4 regions of the Streptosporangium sp. NPDC048886 genome follow, and region 2 is predicted to be linked to each of the others. Evidence: riboswitches for the same ligand, from Rfam matches in the RefSeq annotation. Region 2 holds a riboswitch; each other region holds the start of a gene.
The links. Region 2 has a riboswitch for cyclic di-AMP ahead of ACZ6R6_RS34025 (C40 family peptidase). Riboswitches for the same ligand answer to the same signal wherever they lie in the genome.

Region 1 (3,181 bases), on a different contig from region 2:
CACCCACCTGGCCGACGGCCGGGAACTGTTCTACTTCGACCGGCACGACGGCGCCGACCGCGGCGCGATCGACCAGCGGGACCTGCCGCCCCGCCCCGTGGCCTCCGAGCTGCGCTACGACCCGCTCACCGAGGAGTGGGTCGCGGTGGCCGGGCACCGCCAGGGCCGCACCTTCCTCCCCCCGGCGAGCGAGTGCCCGCTGTGCCCGTCGACCCCCGGCCACCTGACCGAGGTCCCCTCAGCCTCCTACGACGTGGTCGTCTTCGAGAACCGTTTCCCCTCCTTCTCCTCCCAGATCGGCGAATACCATCAGGTCGGAGGGTTGAGCGAGGTCCGCCCGGGGGCCGGGCGGTGCGAGGTGGTCTGCTTCACCTCCGATCACGACTCCTCCTTCTCCGCGCTCTCGGCCGACCAGGTCGAGCTGGTCATGGAGGCATGGATCGACCGTACGGCGGAGCTGTCGGCGATGCCGGGCGTGGAGCAGGTGTTCTGCTTCGAGAACCGGGGGGCGGAGATCGGGATCACCCTGGCCCACCCCCACGGCCAGATCTACGCCTACCCCTACGTGACCCCGCGCACCAAGCTCTCCCTCGCCGCGGCCGGACGCCACCGGGAGCGGACCGGCCGCAACCTGTTCGCCGACGTGCTGGCCGCCGAGCGGGAGGCCGGGATCCGCGTGGTCGCCTCGAACGAGCACTGGACGGCCTTCGTCCCCGCCGCGGCGCGCTGGCCCGTGGAGGTCCACCTCTACCCGCACCGCCAGGTCCCCGACCTGGGCGCGCTGGAGCCCGCCGAGCGCGCGGCGTTCGGTCCGCTCTACACGGAGGTGCTGCGCCGCCTGGACGGGCTGTACGGCGTGGTCATGCCGTACGTCGCGGCCTGGCACCAGGCGCCGGTGAACGTCGGGCGCGACCTCTCCTATGCGCACCTGGAGCTGTTCAGCATCCGGCGGGCGCCGAACAAGCTGAAGTATCTCGCCGGGTCGGAGTCGGCCATGGGGGCTTTCGTGAACGACGTCCTTCCCGAGGAGGCGGCACGCCTTTTGCGAGAAGTTGTCACAGGATGATCACTTATTAGTCTCAGATTGGGGTCGCGTTACCTGGGGTTTACCACTACTATCCTCACACATCGGACCTAATGTCCGAAATGCCTAATTCCGGGCGCGTCGCCCGGGAGCCGGGGAACCACCGCACTTGGGGTGAACCACTTCGGTGGAAGGGCTTCCTCCAGCCCGAACCCGTCAGCTAACCCGGTAGGCGGATGGAGAGGAGAGTCGTGGCGGCTCTATCCCCCACGTTCCGTCGCCATGCGGCCTTGACCATTTCCGTGGTTTCGGTCCTCGCGTTCACCTCCGGCACGGCGACCGCGGGCAGCGCGGCCCCCAAGCCCAAGACCGCGGGCAGCGCGGCCCCCAAACCCAAGGAGTCCCAGCTCCGCGCCGAACTGGCCGACCTGAACAAGCGGGTCGACACGCTCATCGAGACCTACGCCGCCAAGCGCGAGTCCCTCAGGAAGGCCCAGACCGCGGAGGTGGTCGCCAAGGCGGACCTGCGCAAGGCCGAGACCGCCTACCAGGAGGCCGACAAGCAGGTCGACTCCATCGCCCAGCTCCGCTACCAGAGCAGCACCGGCGACCTGCCGTCCCTGCTGTTCTCCACCAACGTCAACATGGGCGGCGCCGCGATCATGCAGCAGCTCACCGCCCAGCAGAGCGCCTACCTGCAGGGCTTCGCCCGGAGCCGGGATCTGAAGAAACAGGCGGCGGACAGGGCGGCCCGGCTCACCGAGCAGATCGGCCAGGAGGCCGCAGCGGTGGCCACCCAGCGCAAAGAGGCCGAGAAGCTGATCGACGCCATCGAGAAGAAGCTCGACGCGCTCGTCCCCACGGGCTCCGGCCGCCGGGCCGACGGCAGCTGGGCGCCCCAACTGCCCACGGGCACCGACAACATCACCGACCGCACCCGGATCATGCGTGAGGCCATCGAGAAGCGCTTCGCCCTGCCCTACACGGTCGGCTGCTACCGGGCCGTGAACGACGGCGGCGAACACCCGCTCGGCCGCGCCTGCGACTTCATGATGAGCACCGGCGGCTCGATGCCCTCGGCCGCCCACGTCAAGCTCGGCGACGAGATCGCCGCCTGGGCCGTCAAGAACAGGGTCAGTCTCGGCGTCAAATACGTGATCTGGCGCCAGCGCATCAACTCCGGCTCCGGCTGGCGCCCCATGTCCGACCGCGGCGGCGTCACCGCCAACCACTTCGACCACACACACATCTCGATGTACTAGCCTCCTGCCGCTTGGAGAACACCGAAACCCTGGTCCACATCTCCTGAGCCGGCATGAGCGCGGTGGCGCGGGCCCGGAAGTCCCGGAGGCCGCGCCACCGCCCGCGGCCGACCGGATCCGATGACCTCGTAGGGTTGTCTCCGTGACCACTGAACCAGCGCTCGCCGGCCCCGTCGCGGACATGACCTCGCTCCACCTGGCGACCCGGAACGCCGCCACCTTCTGGGGCGCTCTCGCGCAGACCCGCGGGCACGCGCTGGTCCGCCGGCCCGGTTTCGTCGGCGTGGACGGGAGCGAGCGCAGCGGCCTGCGGATCCTGCTGCTCTCGCCGGAGCCGGACGCGGACGATCTCGCCGAGCTGACGGACCTGGCCCGGCGCCGATCCACCGGCGGGGTGGTCGTCGAGGACCCGTTCAGCTCGCTCGACCTGGGCGGTTCGGGGTTGAGCCCCCGGCGGCTGCCCGTCATGATCCGCCGCCCCGGTCCGGTGCCCGCGCCGCCGGCCGTACAGGTCGAGCGGGTGGAGACGGGCGACCAGCTGGAGACGGCGGAGCGGATCGTGGTCCACGGGTTCCCGCTGCCGGCCTTCCAGCCCCATCAGGCGGGCGAGGTGTTCCCCACGGGACTGCTGGGACGCGAGGGGATCGAGCTGTTCCTCGCCACGCGGGACGGGGTGCCCGCCGGGGCCTGCATGACGGTCGCCGACGGCGGGGTGGGCGGGGTCTACTGGGTGACCACCCTGCCCGAGCACCGCTCCCACGGGGTCGGGCGGGCACTCATGCACGCGGTCCTGGGACACCTGGAGGGTCCCGTCACCCTGACCTCCGCGACGGCCGGCAAGCCGCTCTACGACTCCCTCGGATTCGACACCGTCACCCACGCGACGTGGTGGTCG
Region 2 (3,181 bases):
TGCCGACATCGCTACCGTAGAGCCTCACCAGCGCCTTCTCGCCGAAGCGCTCCGCGATGTAGCGGCAGGCGAGCCAGGCCTCCTCGTAGGACTGCGCCAGCCGCGGCGCGCCGGGGGCGAAGTCGGCGGCCTCCGGCAGCCGCGCGGGCAGGGTGCCCGCGCGCACCTCCTCGGCCAGCTCCGCGGCGGCCTCGCGGACCCCGATCCCGGCGTCGCGGTATCCCACGTAGTCGGCGAACCCCTCCGACAGCCACGCCGGCACCCGGCCGCCCCGGGTCGCGCCGGTGGCCACGTGCGTGAGCTCGTGGGCGATCACCACGTCCCGGCCGACCTCGCTGAGCTCCGCGTAGCCCGACGGCAGGACGATCACCCGGTCGGCGGTGGCCATCGCGGCCAGGCCGCCGGTGCTCCCGGCGCCGGCGAGCGCCGCCGCCTCGGCGTCGGTGGCGGGAAAGAGGATCACCGGCCGGACCGGCCCCCAGATCCGCCCGACGGCGCGGCCGGCGCGGTCGGCCCGCGACGCCAGGTCGCGGAGGTCGGCCGGGGGGACGTGGTGACCGATCACGACGGAGTGCTCGCCGCGGACCACGGTGGCGGAGCCGGGCCAGGGGTCGCGCGTCCGCTGCGGGGGCGGTCCCGCTCCGGCGGTCAGGCCGGCGCCCATCAGCGCCAGCATCCCGGTCAGCACGGCGCGGCGCCCTCTCGGGGCGGACATATGAGTCGATGCTACTCGACGGACATGGAGCGGCCCCGTCCATCCACCGGGGATGGGCGGGGCCGATTCTCTCCGTCAGCCGCCGGGGCGGACCGCTCCGGCGAAGGAGGACTTGTAGTACCCCTTCAACCGCACGGTCCGGACCGTCTTGCCGCTGCTCGGCGAGTGGACCATCTTGCCCTTGCCGACATACATGCCCACGTGGCCCTTGCCGTAGAAGAACAGCAGGTCACCGGGGCGCAGGCTGCGCCACGAGACCTTCTTCCTGACGGCGCGGTACTGGCTGTGCGTGATCCGGGGGAGGGAGACGCCGGCCTTGCGCCACGCGTACTGGACGAGCCCGGAGCAGTCGAACGCGCCGGGACCGGAGGCTCCCCACCGGTACGGATCGCCGATCTGCCTCGTGGCCGCCGAGACGGCCTTGGCCGCCTTCGCCTTCTGTCGTGCGACCTTGCTCGTGCCGGCCTTCCCGGTCTTGCCCGTCCCGGCCTTGGCGGCCTTCGCGGTGCTTTTGACCTGGATGGCATGCACGTTGTCCGTCTCCGCCTGTGCCGCCGCGGAGCCCAGCGCGACCGCTCCGGAGGAGGCGGTCAGGGTGAGTGCGACACCGCCGAGGGAAAGGCGGGCAAGGCGCGACAGACGAGGGTTACGCAGGGTGGTAGACAGGATTTCTCCTTGGGACTTCCACTGATGCCTACCGGGTTAGCTGACGGATTCGGGCGGGGAAGTCGCCCTACGGCATGACATATGCCGATTCACCCCTGGCCATACCTTGAGGGCCCTTGGGTCCCCGGTTCCATGCCTCCTGGCTGCACGGATTCGGCAGGCCGCCGCGAGTGGGGTCCGACCCCTCAGGGGAGCGGCGGCCAGTTGGATTCTTTAGCGGAATGCCGGCTTCCGGGCAGGCATCCGTCGCGGTGACATGGCGTGCCACCGCGACGCCAGAAGGTACTCCGATCCCCAAATTTCAGCAAAGCAATGCAAAGGAAATGTAGATCAATAAGCACTGCCCGGAGTTCCGTAATCCCTGCGTGATAGGCGGTTCCATTATTCCGATATGACTCTCGTCACATTCTCCTGAGCATCATGTGAAGATCGTCTTTTCTGTAACATTAGTCACACTTATTGCGATCTTCGATCCCGCGGCGGAGCGAGCTGCAGGCGCGCCGGGCCGGTCCCCGCGGTGATCGCCGCCAGGCGCCCGCCGGGGCCGGTGACGTTCCTGGTGATCTCGCCACTCCGGACGTCCTCCACGATCCAGGAGGGCCGCTCGCCCCCGGAACCGTAGTGACGCCCTTCTCCCGGCCGTGGCCCCAGCCGCCGGCTGGCAGCTCGACCTTGTTCTCGGAAGTACCGAACCGGGCTTCCTCCCGGGCGTGGTGCGTGTTCCCGAAAGCCAGGACCGTCTCCGATTCCGAGACCAGGGCCTCCGGGGAAGTCGGCTGGCCTACGCCGACGGGGTACGGCCGGAATACGGCGGAAACGAGCCGCCCTCTCCTGAAGGAGCAGGTCGGGGAGCGGGCCGAGAGCAAGGGCTTCGGCGATGGGCCGGCCGGGGCGTGCGCGGTGATCCAGGCGCCGAAGCGCTCCAGATGCCGGGAGATCTTGGCGGTGAGCTCCGCCGAGCGGGCCCCGCGCACGGCCAGATCGAGGTGGCGCTCTGTCCACACGGGGAGGCTGTCGTCCCCCTTGGGAAGCCTGACCACCTTTCGTGAAGTGATTTGCGTGATCCTGCCCGGCGGGCAGGGACGCCGAGCTGGGGGTGGATGACGGCATGCCGCCGGGTTGCTTCACGGAAGGGCTGTTCCCTGAAGCGAATCGGCTGTGTTGCGCGGTCCTCCCTCCCGCACGGGGCGGAAGGAGGACCGCTGTCGGTGTTGCCGCCTACCAGTCGTTCTCCCCGGTGTTCAGCCGCACCCGGGCAGGGGTGCGGGACCGTCATGGTGGCAGTGGGTGTGCCTTCAGTCGGGCAGGCGGTCGAGGAGCCAGGTGGCGGCCTCTTCGGTGATCTCGGTGTGGCCGTTGTTGGTGCTATTGCACAAGAAGTCGTCGAGGTCGCTGTTGTCCGGGGGCAGCGCGTCGATGTCGGTGTACAGGTCGGCTTGGGTGATGTCACGGATGGAGACGGCGCTGATCGACGGGACGAAGCAGTGCCCGGGGATCGGGTTGTCGACGCCCAGGCCGAGACCGGTGGTTTCGGCGATGGCGTTGAGTGCGTCGGCGAGGATCTTGAAGCCCGGCAGGGTGCCGCCGGGGGCGCCGCCGACGGGCGGGACGCCCGGGGCCTGGACCTCGGCGACGTTGGGGGTCAGGACGCGGAGCTTGGCGACGAGGGTGTCGGGTTCGAGGGGCTGGGTGCGTAGTTCGGTGCCGTCGATGAGGTCACCGGTGCCGAGCAGCGCGCTCTCACCGGCTTCGATGCCGTTGCCCGCTCCGGTTCCGGTCCCGTCGGCGACGGCGAGCAGA
Region 3 (3,181 bases), on a different contig from region 2:
CCGCTGGCCGAGAAGCTCGGCCGGGTCTTCACCGCCCTCGCGGGCGAGGTCGCCACCAGGCTCGACGTCGAGGTCCGCGGTGAGATCGCCGCCCAGGACGTCCGCGTGCTGGAGCTGGCGGCGCTCAAGGGCATCTTCACCGACGTGGTCGAAGACTCGGTCACCTACGTCAACGCCCCGCTCCTGGCCAAGGACCGCGGCGTGACCGTCGAACTGGTCACCAGCTCCGAGAGCCCCGACTGGCGCAACGTCGTCACCGTCCGCGGCGTGCTGGCCGACGGCCGGACGGTCTCGGTCTCGGGCACCCTGTCGGGCCCGCGCCAGATCACCAAGATCGTCGAGGTCAACGGCTACCAGATGGAGATCGAGCCGACCGACCACCTGTCGTTCTTCACCTACACCGACCGCCCCGGCATCGTCGGCGTCGTCGGCCGCATCCTCGGCGACCACAGCATCAACATCGCCTCGATGCAGGTGGCCCGGGACGCGAAGGGCGGCAAGGCCCTCATCGCGCTGACCGTCGACTCCGCCATCCCGGCCGACGTGCTCGACGTGATCGGCGCCGAGATCGGCGCCGACAGCGGCCGCTCGGTCGACCTGGCCGACTAGCGCGCACGGCGACGGCTGCCGTCCCCGGGAAGCCGGGGGCGGCAGCCGTTGTGTGTCTCAGCATGTGAGAAGTGTGTACGGAGTGCGGGACGCTGTCCGTACGGGCGGGTAACCTGGCAGGAAATGCGCCAGGTTCTCGCACTCATTACCTGCCGCGGCGGGGCCTGACAGGGCAGGCCGGCAGCCCGCCGCGGTGTGGTGGCGCACGCCGGCCCCGCGCCGCCGGTCCGCGATCCGGACCCGCGGCACTCAGGCCCGGTCCGATCCGTGACCGGAGTCCGGACCATCTCTCCCTGCCCGCATGCGACCGAGATGAGAATCGCCATGTACGACATGTATCCCTGGAACCGTCCCGAAGACGCCGAAGACGAGGCCGCCGACGCGCTCCAGACCGCCCTGGACCGCCGCGACAACGGGGGCGCTCCCACCCGCTAGCCGGGTAGGGCTCTCATCCGACCTGCGGGGCGCCGGTCCGGGTGACCGGCGCCCTCCGGGGATCAGGGGGTGGCCTGGAGCATCGTGGGGGCGGGCTGGGCCGCGAGCTTGGCCTGTTCGGCGGCGAGCTTGACGCCCGTGCGGTCGGGACGGACGCCGCCGACGAACGTGCTGCGACGCCAGGAGTTGAGCTTCTCCTCCTTGACCACGTCGCCGGTCTGCGGGGCGTGGACCATGTAACCCGGCTTGGTGATCATGCCGACGTGCCCGAGGTTGTGGAAGAAGACGAGGTCACCGGGCTTGAGGTTCTTCCAGGAGACCTTCTTGGAGAACGCCGCGTACTGGGCGGCGGCCACGCGGGGCAGCTTGATCCCGGCGGCGCCGTAGGCGCGGAGCATCAGGCCGGAGCAGTCGAAGCCGCCGTTGCCGGTGCCGCCCCAGACGTAGGGCGTGCCGCGCTTGGACATGGCCCACTTCACGGCCTGCTTCCAGGCGGGCACGGGGGCCTTCTTGGTGATGATCTCCTTGAGCTTGGGCCCGGTCAGCGGCGCGGTGGCGGTGATGGGCGCGGGGGCGTCAGCCTTGGGAGAGTCGGCCTTGGGGGAGTCGGCCAGCGCGAGGGACGGGGTCGCGAGCACGGCGGCGCCGGCGACGAACAGGGACAGGACGCGGGGGTGAATCTTGCCGGACAGGATGCTTCCTTCCATAGGGCCGGCCGGGTTAGCTGTCGGGCTCGGGCGTGGAGGCCGCCCTACGGCGCGCGAAGCGCTGATTCGCCCCAAGGGACCCGTGAAGGCGGCTCAGGACATGGCTCCGCCATGCGAAGCGCGGAGTCCTGGGCGGCCGTGGGTCCCGGAAGTGGTTCCCCGGCTCCGCGCAGGCCGAAAGGGGGGACGGCCCGGCGGATTAGGCATCGGTTCGAATGCAGAGGACCATAACGAAACTTAACGAAAGGGTCAATACGTCGCAAAAGCGGACAAAGGGATCATAGCGGCCGGGACGGCTGTGGATCATGAGTCCCGTACGCGCGAAAATGTCCGATGGGTGAGATCGGTGTTCGATTACCGAGACGGACCGGTAAGGTGCCTGCATGGATTCGCGCAACATTCGTCTGGCAGTCATCCCCGGGGACGGGATCGGAGTCGAGGTCGTCACCGAGGGCCTGAAGGTGCTCGAAGCGGTCGGCACGAAGGTGGAGACCGTCACCTACGATCTCGGCGCCAAGCGCTACCACCGGACCGGTGAGACCCTTACCGACGCGGTCCTGGACGAGCTGCGCGGATACGACGCGATCCTGCTCGGCGCGATCGGCGACCCCAGCGTGCCGCCGGGCATCCTGGAGCGCGACCTGCTGCTCAGGCTCCGCTTCGAGCTCGACCACTACGTCAACCTCCGCCCGGTCAAGCTCTTCCCCGGCGTCGAGACCCCGCTGGGCAAGGCCCGCCCCGAAGACATCGACATGGTCGTCGTCCGTGAGGGCACCGAGAGCCTCTACGCGGGCGCGGGCGGCGTGCTGCGCCGCGGCACCCCGCACGAGGTCGCCACCCAGGAGTCGCTGAACACCGCCTTCGGCGTCGAGCGCGTCGTCCGCTACGCCTTCGACAAGGCGCTCGGCCGTCCCCGCAAGAAGCTGACGCTGGTCCACAAGACCAACGTGCTCACCTACGCCGGTGACCTCTGGGCCCGCACGTTCGACCGGGTCGGTCTGGAATACCCCGACGTCCAGACCGACTACTGCCACGTCGACGCGGCCTCGATGTTCTTCGTCACCCAGCCGGAGCGGTTCGACGTGATCGTCACCGACAACCTCTTCGGCGACATCATCACCGACATCGGCGCCGCCGTCGCCGGCGGCATCGGCCTGGCGGCCAGCGGCAACATCAACCCCGACCGGACCGCGCCGAGCATGTTCGAGCCGGTCCACGGCAGCGCCCCCGACATCGCGGGTCAGGGCAAGGCCGACCCGACCGCCACGATCCTGTCGGTCGCCATGCTCCTGGACCACCTCGGACTGGCCGACGAGGCCGCCAAGGTCGAGCAGGCCGTCGCCGACGACCTGGTCGAGCGGCTTACCGGCTGGACCGGCCGGACCACTCACGAGATCGGTGACGACATCACCGCCCGAGTAGCCGGCTGA
Region 4 (3,181 bases), on a different contig from region 2:
CCGGCTGGGCGGGCTGCTGGCCATAGGACTGCTGCTGCCCGTAGGACTGCTCCTGGGCGGGCTGACCGTAGGCGCCGGTCCCCGGCTGCTGACCGTAGCCCTGCTGGCCGTAGGACTGCTCCTGGGTGGGCTGGCCGTAGGCGCCGGTCCCCGGCTGCTGCCCGTAAGCAGGCTGCCCGTAGGCGCCGGTCCCCGGCTGCTGGCCGTAGCCCTGCTGCTGCCCGTAGTCCGGCTGGGCGGGCTGCTGGCCATAGGACTGCTGCTGCCCGTAGGCGGGCTGCTGGCCGTAGCCCTGCTGCTGGCCGTAGTCCGGCTGGGCGGGCTGCTGGCCGTAGGCGGGCTGCTGGCCATAGGCGCCGGTCCCCGGCTGCTGACCGTAACCCTGCTGCTGGCCGTAGCCCTGCTGCTGACCGTAACCGGGCTGGGTCTGCCCCGGGCCGGTGTGCGGCTGTGAGGCATCCGATCGATATCCCACAATTGTCACGTCGGGATCATGTTCGCCAGGGGCTCGACCCGCATTGTGCTGTCCGTACTCCGGCTGTCCCGACGGTGTGCGATCGCGGTCGGGATCATCCTGATACGGCGGCTGTCCGGTGCTCACCGCGTCACCTCACTACTTCGACGGCGCATGTGGCCATATGTGAGGCTCACATGCTTGCTGCAGCACAAGGTATCGAGATAGGTATCAACAGTCATCTTTCTGATCAGTAACCGTCAAGGTCACGTCAGCCCTGATCGCGCGCCAGATGGAGCAGCATCCGGGTGTTTCCCAAGGTGTTCGGCTTGACGTGCTCAAGATCGAGGAACTCGGCGACACCCTCGTCATATGAGGCGAGAAGTTCGGCGTAGACCTCCGGGGAGACGGGCGTGCCCTGAATCTCGCGGAATCCGTGCCGGGCGAAGAACTCGACCTCGAAGGTGAGGCAGAAGACCCTGCGGAGTCCGAGCCCGCCGGCGGTGCGGATCAGCTCGGAGACGATCTTGTGACCGATGCCCAGCCCCCGGCAGGCGGGGTCGACGGCGACGGTGCGGATCTCGGCGAGGTCCTCCCATAGGACGTGGAGCGCCCCGCAGCCCACGACCGCGCCGGCCCGCTCGGCCACCCAGAATTCCTGGATGTCCTCGTACAGGGTGACCGTGGCCTTCTCCAGGAGGCGCGGGCCGGCTCCTCCGTAGGTGTCGACGAGCCGCCGGATGGCACGCACGTCCGGCGTGCGGGCACGCCGTACCGTGACCGCGGCCGCGTCCGGAGCGGCCTCCGGCCGGCTCAGCGGCCCCTGCCCCGCGTCCACGCCCGCGACGTCGGTCTCCGGCCGCCGCCCCGCGGTCCCGGCGCCGTCCGCGGCCGGGGTGGAGGAATGCTGCGCAACCTGCTCCATGACCGATCAGCGTACGTCCTCGGCGCGCTCGAATTACGGCTCACCCTTAACTCGTGACCCGCAGCCACCAGATGACCCACGGTAGTCGATTCATGACGCTGGGCTGAAGGCGCGAACAGCGGAGCGGAACCCGCCTTTCACATGGTCATGGAGCTGCGGAGACCTCCGGCCGAGACGCCGCGGGGCCTCATAGAACCAGCTTGGAGCGCATGTCGATCATGAAGTCGCGTGATCTTCTCGTGACATTTCAGTTGTGAAAGCTCTACCGAGTTTGTAGTTCTGGTTGAGCATGAACCTCCAATTGCACTAATGTCCGTGCTCGATGTCAGCGATGTTAAAGCGCTGAACCGCCGAATCCCCGGACCCGGGGAACCGGGGACCCACCCTTTAGTCCCCCGGGGTGAATCCGAGGTGGCACCAGCACCCTCGGTAGGGCTGCCTCCGGCCCGAACCCGTCAGCTAACCCGGTAGGCGGCCGAGAGAGGAGCCTGTTGGTGAAGCGCACGCGTGACCGTGGGAGAGAGCGCGCGGGCAGACATGCCCGCCGTCGAGAACACGCCTCACGTGGACTCACCCGCCGCATGACGGTCATCGGACTGGCGTTCGCCTCCCTGACCCTCGGCACCCCTCTGGTCTCGGCCACCGCCGACCCGCAGCCCGGTCTCCAGGAGCTCGCCAAACAGGTCGAGAAGCTGCACACCGAGATCGAAACGCTCACCGAGCAGTACAACGGCGGGCGGGTCAAGCTCAAGCAGGCGCAGCGCGCCGCCGCGAGCGCCAAGAAGACCCTCGCCGTCAGCGAGTCCCAGCTGGCGGCCCGGCGCACCAAGGCCAGCCTCCTGGCGCAGAGCAACTACATGTCGGGGGGCCTGGGCTCGACCCTCGCCTTCACCCAGTCGTCCGACCCCGACACCTTCCTCGACCTGGCGACCACGAGCTACGCCCTCCAGCAGCAGCAGAACGAGGAGGTCGCCCAGGTCGCCCAGGCGATCAAGGCCGCCGAGCGGGCGCAGGCCGGCGCCAAGGCCCGCACCGCCGAGGTCAAGGACCTCCTGTCCGACATCGGCGCCAAGCGCACCAAGATCGAGCGGCTCGTCACCAGGGTCGAGAGCGACCTGTTCAGCGAGGTGCGCAGCCGGGCCAAGACCACCCGGGGCAGCCGGGTCAAGATCAGCGTGCCGGTCGTCGGCAGCGGCAAGGCCGCCGAAGCCGCCCGCTGGGCGCTCAGTCAGCAGCTCAAGCCGTATGTCTGGGGCGCCGAGGGACCCAACTCCTTCGACTGCTCCGGCCTGGTCATGTGGGCCTACCAGAAGGTCGGCATCAGCCTGCCGCACTACACCGGCGACCAGTGGACCGCGGGCACCCACATCTCCAGAGAGCAGCTCCGCCCGGGCGACCTGGTCTTCTTCTACAGCGACCTGCACCACGTCGGGATCTACATCGGCGCCGGCCTGATGGTCCACGCCCCCCAGACCGGTGACGTCATCCACATCGCCTCGATCGACAACCGGCCCTTCGCCGGAGGCGTCCGGGTCGCGGACTGAGCCGCCGGGCCTGAGGCCGCCGCCGGGGTCCCTGGGATCCCGGCCGAGGCCGGAGCCCTGATCGAGGCCGGAGCCGTGATCCCCGGCCGAGATCGCGGGCCGGGCGGCGGCGGGCCCGCGCTTCCCTGCCGAGGTCACGGGCCGGGCGGCGGGCCGGCCCTCCGCAGGAGCTAGATCAGACGGCGGCGGGCGGCCCAGGCCACGGCCTCGATCGCCGTGGCGACACCGATGCGGTCGCAGATCCCACGGAGTCTGCGC

Region 1: another riboswitch for cyclic di-AMP. It lies ahead of ACZ6R6_RS22780 (coiled-coil domain-containing protein); the one in region 2 lies ahead of ACZ6R6_RS34025 (C40 family peptidase).
Region 3: another riboswitch for cyclic di-AMP. It lies ahead of ACZ6R6_RS34275 (C40 family peptidase); the one in region 2 lies ahead of ACZ6R6_RS34025 (C40 family peptidase).
Region 4: another riboswitch for cyclic di-AMP. It lies ahead of ACZ6R6_RS08020 (C40 family peptidase); the one in region 2 lies ahead of ACZ6R6_RS34025 (C40 family peptidase).

Annotation. Positions count from the first base shown of each region.
Region 1 is NZ_JBVJHH010000018.1:22,810-25,990, forward strand. It holds gene galT (galactose-1-phosphate uridylyltransferase) at 1-1,066, shown strand, start outside; cyclic di-AMP (ydaO/yuaA leader) riboswitch at 1,138-1,273, shown strand; gene ACZ6R6_RS22780 (coiled-coil domain-containing protein) at 1,327-2,286, shown strand; gene ACZ6R6_RS22785 (GNAT family N-acetyltransferase) at 2,429-3,181, shown strand, end outside.
Region 2 is NZ_JBVJHH010000033.1:109,779-112,959, forward strand. It holds gene ACZ6R6_RS34020 (hypothetical protein) at 1-715, opposite strand, end outside; gene ACZ6R6_RS34025 (C40 family peptidase) at 791-1,246, opposite strand; cyclic di-AMP (ydaO/yuaA leader) riboswitch at 1,392-1,550, opposite strand; gene ACZ6R6_RS34030 (esterase/lipase family protein) at 2,677-3,181, opposite strand, start outside.
Region 3 is NZ_JBVJHH010000034.1:40,667-43,847, forward strand. It holds gene serA (phosphoglycerate dehydrogenase) at 1-609, shown strand, start outside; gene ACZ6R6_RS34270 (hypothetical protein) at 922-1,044, shown strand; gene ACZ6R6_RS34275 (C40 family peptidase) at 1,107-1,751, opposite strand; cyclic di-AMP (ydaO/yuaA leader) riboswitch at 1,739-1,967, opposite strand; gene ACZ6R6_RS34280 (3-isopropylmalate dehydrogenase) at 2,135-3,181, shown strand.
Region 4 is NZ_JBVJHH010000005.1:185,876-189,056, forward strand. It holds gene ACZ6R6_RS08010 (RDD family protein) at 1-484, opposite strand, end outside; gene ACZ6R6_RS08015 (amino-acid N-acetyltransferase) at 726-1,379, opposite strand; cyclic di-AMP (ydaO/yuaA leader) riboswitch at 1,718-1,868, shown strand; gene ACZ6R6_RS08020 (C40 family peptidase) at 1,961-2,923, shown strand; gene ACZ6R6_RS08025 (LuxR C-terminal-related transcriptional regulator) at 3,094-3,181, opposite strand, start outside.